DNA from 4 places in the Aquamicrobium sp. NLF2-7 genome. Region 3 is predicted to be linked to each of the others. Evidence: predicted binding sites of a transcription regulator. Region 3 holds the regulator's gene; each other region holds the start of a gene.
The links. Region 3 encodes LexA, which represses DNA repair genes until DNA is damaged. Its sites were predicted from a motif close to TGTTCNNNNTGTGTTCNG; they were not measured.

Region 1 (2,203 bases), 2.5 Mb from region 3:
CGTCAGGCTTTCGGGCAGCGATCTGACCGCAGCGCTGGAACACGCGCTTGCCGAGCATCTTCCCGGCAAGCGCGCGCGGGTGGATGCCTTCGGCTTCCTGCTGCGCGGCAATGTCGGCTCCATAAGCCAGACAGATGCCCGTGAAGCCTTCGAAGCCGGCGCTTTCGCGGTGCAGGTTGCGGGCGAAGGCAGCGGCTCGGTTGCGCTTCAGCATGACGGCAGCACGGTCCTCGCCAAAGTTCCGCTCGCCGATGTTGCCGGCAAGACGCGGCACATGCCGGACAGCTTCCTGCACCGGCAGGAAAACCGGCTTTCCGAAGAAGGCCATGCCTATCTGAAGCGGCTGGTGCCGGCGAAGCACAAGGTCGGACAGCCCTTCGTGTAGCAACGACGGAGCCTGCGCCTCATGGCCTGACAGCTCAACGCGCAACCGTCCTGCCAGATCGCCGTGCGTCCATTCGGACGCACAAAGGACGATCTGAGTTACTGAGAGAGCATCGGAATCACCGAAAACCGGACTCCACTTTGCGGTCCGATGCTCTGGAGTAGAGCCCGTCGCGCTTCTTCTCCTTGCGGGCTGCCGGCAGGATCGCAGCCCTCAGGGTTTTCAGCGAGAGCCCTCTTGCGAGTGCTGCGGCGCTGTCTGCGTGCCGCGCGAGCACCACGGCCTGCCTGCGTGGCAGAAGCAGCCCCTGCGCCAGAGGCCCCGGCCGTGAAAGGATGCGCGCGAGGAAGGGTGCCCGGCTTGACCGGTCTCTCGAAAACCGCGCTGCCGTGCCGGAGCGGGCTGCGTGAACAGCCACTGCTTCCGTCCAGTCGCCGAGCAGGCGCGCGCCCGGTTCCAGCAGCAGCAGCCAGTCGCCTTTCGCCGTTTTGACGGCATCGGCGATGCCGCCTGTCGTCCACACGCAACCTGCATGCTCCGCGACCTGACGTGTTGAGTCGCCGGAGCCCAGATCGCAGACGACGACATCACGCACCAGCCCCTCCACCGCACCCGACACCAGCGAAGCGAGCGTCCGTGCCAGAGCTTCCTCGTCGTTGCATGTCTCGATGATGACGCTGAGCATAAACGCCTGATAGCCCACAGGCTGGAACAGCGCCAGTTGCAAGTCGGTCCGGCCCGGTTCGCATAACAAAGTTCTTGATTTGTTCTCATTTTGGGATAGGAATAATTTCATGAGAACAGAGATTCGACAGTCTCAGCCCACCTCTTGGGAGAAGGCCAGGATGGAACCAATCGTGCAGGCGGATGTTGCAGCTTTCGGAACGGGACGCAGCGAAATGGCCAATGCGATGATAGAGCAGAGCGGCCTGCGCCTCCGGCCCGACAGGGCTCGCGGGCGCGCTGCCGGCATCAATCCCTCCGGTCGCTACGAGCCGGTCAGCCGCCATGTGTTCGACGATGGCTGGGAAAGCCTCGAGGAATTGCCGCCGTTCAAGACGGAAGTTCAGGTGGAACGGCCGCGCACAATCATCACCCGCAACAGCTCCCCCGACATTTCCTTTGACCGTTCGGTGAACCCCTATCGCGGCTGCGAGCATGGCTGCGTCTACTGCTTCGCACGCCCCACCCATGCCTATATGGGCCTGTCGCCGGGGCTGGATTTCGAGGCCAGGCTGTTTGCCAAGCCGGATGCGGCGCGCCTGCTGGACAAGGAACTGTCGAAGGAAGGCTATACGCCGCGCACCATCGCCATCGGCACCAACACCGATCCGTACCAGCCAATCGAGAAGCAGTACCGGATCATGCGCGAGATACTGGAAGTGCTGGAGGCGCGCGGCCATCCGGTCGGCATCGTCACCAAGTCGGCGCTGGTCACCCGCGACATCGACATATTGGCGCGCATGGCGCAGCGGGGCCTTGCCAAGGTGGCCCTGTCGGTCACAACCATGGACCGCAGGCTGGCCCGCACGATGGAACCGCGCGCGGCGACGCCGACCAAGCGACTGGAAACCATTCGGCAGCTTGCGGATGCGGGCATCCCGACATCGGTTCTGGTGGCGCCGATCATCCCGGGGCTCAACGATCAGGAACTGGAGCGCATCCTCGACTCGGCGCGCGCCGCCGGGGCACGCGAGGCCGGCTATGTGGTGCTGCGTCTGCCACTGGAAGTGGCGCCCATCTTCAAGGACTGGCTGCTGCGCAACTATCCGGACCGCTACCGGCACGTCATGTCCCTGATCCGCTCCATGCGCGACG
Region 2 (2,203 bases), 390 kb from region 3:
TTGACTTTGTTTTCGCTCACGGGCCGCATCGCCGCCTGCGGCGGCTGGCCCTCCGCGGGGGCGGGCGAAACGTCGCCCGGCGCGCCGTCGCGCGCTCGGCCTCCGGCCGGTTGGGCAGAACTGGCGCGAGGACGCTGGGCCAGAAGACGCAGCCACATATACTGGGCGGTGTTGGTGTCCTGATACTCGTCCACCAGAATGTAGCGGAAGCGCTTGTGGTATTCCGCCAGAATGTCGTGATGGGCGCGGAAGATGCGGATCGGGTGCAGGAGCAGGTCGCCGAAATCGCAGGCGTTCAGCGTCGTCAGCCGCTCCTGATAGGCGCGGTAGAGCTCGCGGCCGCGCCCGTTGCCGAACGAACGCGCATCCCCTTCGGGAATTTCCTCTGGGCCGAGGCCCTTGTTTTTCCAGCCATCGATCATCTGGGCGAAGGTGCGCGGCGCCCAGCGCTTGTCGTCCAGACCTTCGGCCTGAATGAGCTGCTTGATGAGACGGATGACGTCGTCGGTGTCGAGAATGCTGAAATCGGAGCGCAGCCCGGCCAGTTCCGCATGGCGGCGCAATATCTTTACACCGATGGAGTGGAAGGTGCCGAGCCAAGGCATGCCTTCGACCGCTTCGCCGACCAGCAGCCCGATGCGCTGCTTCATCTCGCGTGCGGCCTTGTTGGTGAAGGTCACGGCAAGGATCTGCGAGGGGAAGGCGCGACCGGTGGCAAGGATATGGGCGATGCGGGTGGTGAGCACCCGCGTCTTGCCGGTGCCGGCGCCGGCCAGAACCAGCACGGGCCCTTCGGTGGTTTCCACCGCCTGCCGCTGTTCAGGGTTGAGCCCCTTGAGATAGTCGGGCGGGCCGTTCTGCGCCTGTCGCGCGGCCATGGCACGCGCGGCTATGCCGGACGGCGCACCGGCGCTGCCGGAGGCAGCCGGAGGTCGCGCGCCCGGTTCATCGAAGAAGGGCATATCGTCGGAAAAGCCGGACATTGTTCCCGAATGTAGTGATTCGGTCCCGAAAGACCAGAAGTGTCGCCGTTTTGTTCTGTTTTCTGAGCATGGCTTAGCCCTGTCGGCGCGCGCCTGCAAGGAAAGCCTGTTGATGCAGGGAACATTGCGGCGCCTGCGCCATTATCCCTGATTACGCATTCCGGCACTCGAAGTTGGGGGATCAGCTTTGGCCATCATCATCACTTCACTGTTGTTCGCCTTGTTCGGCGCCTGGCTTGGCGTAGGGGGCGTATGGCTGATCACGCTTGGCGGCAGCTGGTATTATGCCGTTGCCGGCGCCGTTTTCCTGATTGCGGCATGGTTGGTTTACCGGCGCAGCATGGCCGCGCTCTGGCTTTATGCCGCCTTCCTGCTGGCGACCCTCGTGTGGGCCATATGGGAGACAGGCTTTGACTGGTGGTCGCTCGGCGCGCGCGGCGGCCTGCTCGTGCTGCTGGCCATCTGGCTGCTGATGCCGGTCATATGGCGCAGGCTTTCCGGCACGGACGGCCGTGCGCCGCTGATCCTCGTGGTTCTGGCGTCGCTCGGCGTCGCCGGATATTCCATGACCACCGATCCCTACGACATTGCCGCTACCCTGCCGACGGACAAGGTGACGCCGGAGGGCGCCCTTGGCGCAAACTTCCCGGCGGGTGAATGGCACTTCTACGGGCGCAGCCCCTATGGTCAGCGCTATTCGCCGCTGGACCAGATTACGGTCGAAAATGTCGACAAGCTCGAACTGGCCTGGACCTACCAGACCGGCGATGTGCGCCTGCCCAGCGACGTCACCGAAACCACCTATCAGGTGACGCCGCTCAAGATCGGCGACAATCTCTACATCTGCACGCCGCACAACCTCGCCATTGCCGTTGATGCGGCGACGGGCAGGGAAAAGTGGCGCTTCGATCCTAAGATCGGCCCGGAGAACCAGCGCCAGCACCAGACCTGCCGCGGCGTTTCCTATTACAAGGATGCGTCGATCGCTGCCGGCGAAGCCTGTGCGGAACGCGTCTACCTGCCGACTTCCGACGCGCGCCTCATCGCCCTCGATGCGGCCACCGGCCAGATCTGTCCGTCATTCGGCAATGCCGGTACGGTGAACCTGATGGAGCACATGCCGCATCCGAAGGCGGGTTACTATTATTCGACTTCGGCGCCGCTGATCGCGCGCGACAAGATCATCGTCGGCGGCGCGGTCAACGACAATTACTCCACGG
Region 3 (2,203 bases):
CATTTCATCCAACAGCTATGGCATCGCAGCCGCGGCCCGCGCCGTGGGCGCCGATGTTATCGATCTCGGCATCGCGCCAGATCGCGAGGATGCAATCTCGGCGCTCGTGAAACAGGCTGTTGCGGCCGGTGCGAACGTCATCGTCACATCTGGCGGAGCCTCCGTCGGCGATCACGATCTCGTTCACAAGGTTCTGACGCGCGAGGGCATGACGCTCGACTTCTGGCGGATCGCCATGCGGCCCGGCAAGCCGCTGATGTTCGGCAGAATGGACAACATCAGATGTCTGGGCCTGCCCGGAAATCCCGTGGCGAGCCTCGTCTGCTCGCAGCTTTTCCTGAAACCTCTGCTCGCACGCCTTGGCGGCCGGCCTTTCCGTCAGGACATCAGGACAGCGATGCTCGGGGCACCGGTTTCAGCCAACGACCATCGGCAGGACTTTGTCCGTGCAGCCATTGAGGAACGCGACGGCCAGCTGATTGCCACGCCCTTCGGTGTGCAGGATTCATCCATGCTGCGCACCATGGCCGCATCAGGGGGACTGGTCATACGCGCCCCATTCCAGCCGGCATCGGAAATCGGCGATCCCTGCCAGTTGATGATGATCGGCTGAAGCTGTCCCCGGTCGTTCTGATTTTAAGCGGTTGCGGAACACAACTGGAACATATAGTGTTTGTTCCGGGTTTGTTTTCCGATTCTGGATTCGCCGCTGCCGGGGGAACCTATGCTGACGCGCAAGCAACATGAATTGCTTCTCTTTATCCATGAGCGGTTGAAGGAGAGTGGCATTCCGCCCTCTTTCGACGAAATGAAGGAAGCGCTGGACCTTGCCTCGAAGTCGGGCATCCATCGCCTGATCACCGCACTGGAAGAACGTGGGTTTATCCGTCGCCTGCCCAATCGTGCGCGTGCGCTGGAAGTGCTGCGCCTGCCAGATTCCATTGCCCCCGGTCTGAACAGTGCGCGAAAATTTTCACCCAGCGTCATTCAGGGAAGCCTCGGGCAGCCGGCAAAGGATGTTCGCAAGCCGCAGGTCGCCAGCAACGAGGATGACAGCGCCTCGGCGGTTTCCATCCCCGTGATGGGGCGGATCGCTGCGGGTGTTCCGATCGATGCGATCCAGCACAAGACACATTCCATTTCGGTGCCGCCGGAAATGCTGTCGGGCGGCGAGCATTATGCCCTCGAAGTTCGGGGCGACTCCATGATCGAAGCCGGCATTTTCGATGGCGATACCGTCATCATCCGCAACGGCGATACAGCCACCCCGGGCGATATAGTCGTGGCACTCGTCGACGAGGAAGAAGCAACCCTGAAGCGGTTCCGTCGCAAAGGCGCCTCCATCGCGCTTGAAGCCGCCAATCCGGCTTACGAAACCCGGATTTTCGGACCCGACCGCGTCAAGGTACAAGGCAGGCTGGTCGGATTGATCCGCCGTTACTGATCCGGAAATGAAACGGAGCGAACCGGATTTTTTGCCTTCCATCCGTTCTGAGGGACATTGTTTATCAGCATCTTAAAACAACATCCTGAGGAAATGATCGAAATATTGAGGTCGCTGTTTGAGCGCTCTCAAAACGTTGATCGAAGATAGCTGAAGGGCACTTTACGGCCTGTACGATCGGTGAGCAGATTTTGGCTGCGTAGGCGAGCGGCCTATCGAACTATCTGTCACGATGGTCGATTTTCCTGCGTAACTGGATCTGCATTTGATCAACCCGCAGAAGCAGACCTGCCTTACGATGCGGAAACCGTTCCGGATACGCCCTGTCTTTATCGCTTATTCGATCTTGTCCGGGGCGGAGAGAACAGGCGTTTCCGCAGGTACTGCGGCGACTTTTCTCTCATAAGGCGGCAAGCCACGTGCTTCCCGCGAATATCGGCGCTGGGTGTGCCATGGCCGATAATCCCCTTCGATGGCGAAGCGCACCTGCGGCTCTCCGATGATTGGTGATGAATTTCCGGCTGGAACACCAGAAGCAGTGTCGATCTTTTCCAGATGGACTTCGGCACTTCCTTTTTTCGCCAGCTCCCGACGGGTCACCACAATTGCCTGAGATTTTCGGCACGGGTTACGCATCATCGCGTCCTCGATCACGATGACTGTTGCATGGGCACATGCTTTGGCGGCAATACCCGCATCCTGAACCTGCACGACAAGCAGACCGGAGGGACTGCGCAACGCGCATGTTTTCCCTGAGCA
Region 4 (2,203 bases), 380 kb from region 3:
AGCCCGAAAGGCCCGTCATCACGACCAGAGAGTCGCGGGGCAGGTCGAGATCGACATTCTTGAGATTGTGCTCGCGGGCACCGCGAATGGAAATAAACTTATGGTCGGCCATGGCCGCTCCGCCGCCTCGACTGGATGTTTCGGAATGGCGGGCTTGCCCGTCCTCCGCGAATATAGGTCGTTCCTGCGCGGTTTCGAGAGATGCCGCGACTTTCCGTTTGAGGGTTTACGCGTCTTTCAGCGGGGCAGGCAAGTGAAAAGAACAAAAAATGAACAGCCTCCTGACATAAAGGGCGCGTATGCTGTTACAAAGTTCACATTTTGGCTGCTGGCGCTTTGGGCGGTTGACGTGAGGTAACAGAAGCGCCAGATTTCAGAAACGGAAGCCGATCGCCTTACGGGGCTGATCTCCGGAAGGCGCGTGGCATCTGCGAAAAGTCGCGGGATGGATGGTGCGCCTGCGGATGAAGTGCTTTCGATCATGCGTGGAAACGAACAGAAGGAGCGAGGTATGACCCCACCTGACAGTTCGAACTGGTTTCGCGCCTGAGCGGAACCGCGGTCAGCCATCTGGCAGGTGAAGATTTTCATCATGAAGCCGGAGCCTGGCCGTTCCCCGAAAATCAGAGACTTTAGTCGGATCGTCGGTTGAACGCCGCGAAGCATCCGAGGAAAAGCCGGTAAAATGCTCCCGGCATTATGGGAAAGCCCATAAAAAGCTCCTGATGCTGCAATGCCAGCGTCAGGAGCTTGTCTTTTTTGAAGGCATGAAGAGCAGACTGCTGCTTTGTCGCCCCTGAAGAAGTTTTTTCGGCTGAAATTCAGCGTTTGGCTGGAGGCAGGTTGCCAACGCCGACATCGAAGGTGAGTTTGCCTGAAACCTTCACATCGAAATTCCCGACCCTTAACTGACCGAATTGGCCGGGACGGGGCGTATCGTCCGATTCGGGCGGCAAAGGCGTTACAATGCTGAAGCTGCGGTCCACGCCGGGCAGGTCGGTGTTCGTCTGAGCGGGCGTTGTCGCCGGTGTCTGCCTGCTGCCGGAAAGGGCCGGGCTGGCAGCCACAAGCACGGGCAGTGCGCAGAGGAAGGCTGCTGAAACGTGGTTCATGAACCTGATATAAGCGGATGTGGAGGGCTCTTCCAGAGCGCTGCTTTCCTTTATAGTTCACAGGGACGTGTGCCAGAGCGCCAATCGGCATTGACATTGGTTGAAAAATAATGAACAAAAGGAGAACAAAAAAACCTTTTGGGGAAACAGCAGGACCGCGCGGGCCAAACGGTGCGACAGACTGTAAGGTAAGCGACTTCGAATTCAGGACGAGCGTGGAGACAGCGTCATGGCGGGCAGCGTCAATAAGGTCATACTGGTCGGCAATCTGGGTGCTGATCCGGAAATCAGGCGCCTGAACTCCGGCGATCCGGTCGTCAACCTGCGCATTGCCACCTCTGAAAGCTGGCGCGACAAGATGTCGGGCGAGCGCAAGGAGAAAACCGAATGGCACAGCGTCGTCATCTTCAACGACAACCTTGCCAAGGTGGCCGAGCAGTACCTGAAGAAGGGCATGAAGGTTTACATCGAGGGCCAGCTCCAGACCCGCAAATGGCAGGACCAGAACGGTCAGGAGCGCTACACGACAGAGATCGTGCTGCAGAAGTTCCGCGGTGAACTGCAGATGCTCGACGCGCGCGGGCAGGGTGAAGGCGGCGGTCAGGTCGGCTACGATCGCGGCGGTTATTCCGGCGGCGGCGGTGGTGGTGGTGGTGGGCGCGGTTCCGATTTCGGCCAGTCAGGCTCTGGCGATTTCGGCGGCTCGCGCGGCGGCGGAATGGGCGGTGGCGGCTCGCGCGACCTCGACGACGAAATTCCGTTCTGATCGGCGGCCGGCAAACTGAGCCATGCCCGAAGGCGTGACGACTGGCCTGAGGGGCTGACTCCGGGATTGGGTGACTGAGATCAAAACCAGAAAAACGCCGCCGACCGAAAGGCCGCGCGGCGTTTTTCATTCTGTTGGATCAGCGACAGTCGGGAAACTATGCCCAGCCGTCATTTGACCAGCGCGGAAAAGCTTGTTCTTATAAAATTGTTTAGAAAAACAAGGGCATGCGGACCTAATATCCTAAGACGGAAGTTCCGGTGATCATCAGGTCCGCGCATGATCCGATTCTTGGGAGGCATGACGTTTGCTGGACCACGACTTT

Region 1: the regulator LexA is predicted to act here: its motif matches at 1,140-1,157, upstream of MIC97_RS15230 (glycosyl transferase family 2).
Region 2: the regulator LexA is predicted to act here: its motif matches at 1,024-1,041, upstream of MIC97_RS05035 (UvrD-helicase domain-containing protein).
Region 4: the regulator LexA is predicted to act here: its motif matches at 1,223-1,240, upstream of ssb (single-stranded DNA-binding protein).

What each region holds. Positions count from the first base shown of each region.
Region 1 is NZ_JAKSED010000001.1:3,099,135-3,101,337, reverse strand. It holds gene MIC97_RS15235 (diphosphate--fructose-6-phosphate 1-phosphotransferase) at 1-385, shown strand, start outside; gene MIC97_RS15230 (glycosyl transferase family 2) at 504-1,112, opposite strand; gene MIC97_RS15225 (PA0069 family radical SAM protein) at 1,231-2,203, shown strand, end outside.
Region 2 is NZ_JAKSED010000001.1:1,022,502-1,024,704, reverse strand. It holds gene MIC97_RS05035 (UvrD-helicase domain-containing protein) at 1-983, opposite strand, end outside; gene MIC97_RS05030 (glucose/quinate/shikimate family membrane-bound PQQ-dependent dehydrogenase) at 1,171-2,203, shown strand, end outside.
Region 3 is NZ_JAKSED010000001.1:636,267-638,469, forward strand. It holds gene glp (gephyrin-like molybdotransferase Glp) at 1-613, shown strand, start outside; gene lexA (transcriptional repressor LexA) at 725-1,444, shown strand; gene MIC97_RS03185 (ComEC/Rec2 family competence protein) at 1,781-2,203, opposite strand, start outside.
Region 4 is NZ_JAKSED010000001.1:256,263-258,465, forward strand. It holds gene uvrA (excinuclease ABC subunit UvrA) at 1-112, opposite strand, end outside; gene ssb (single-stranded DNA-binding protein) at 1,342-1,878, shown strand.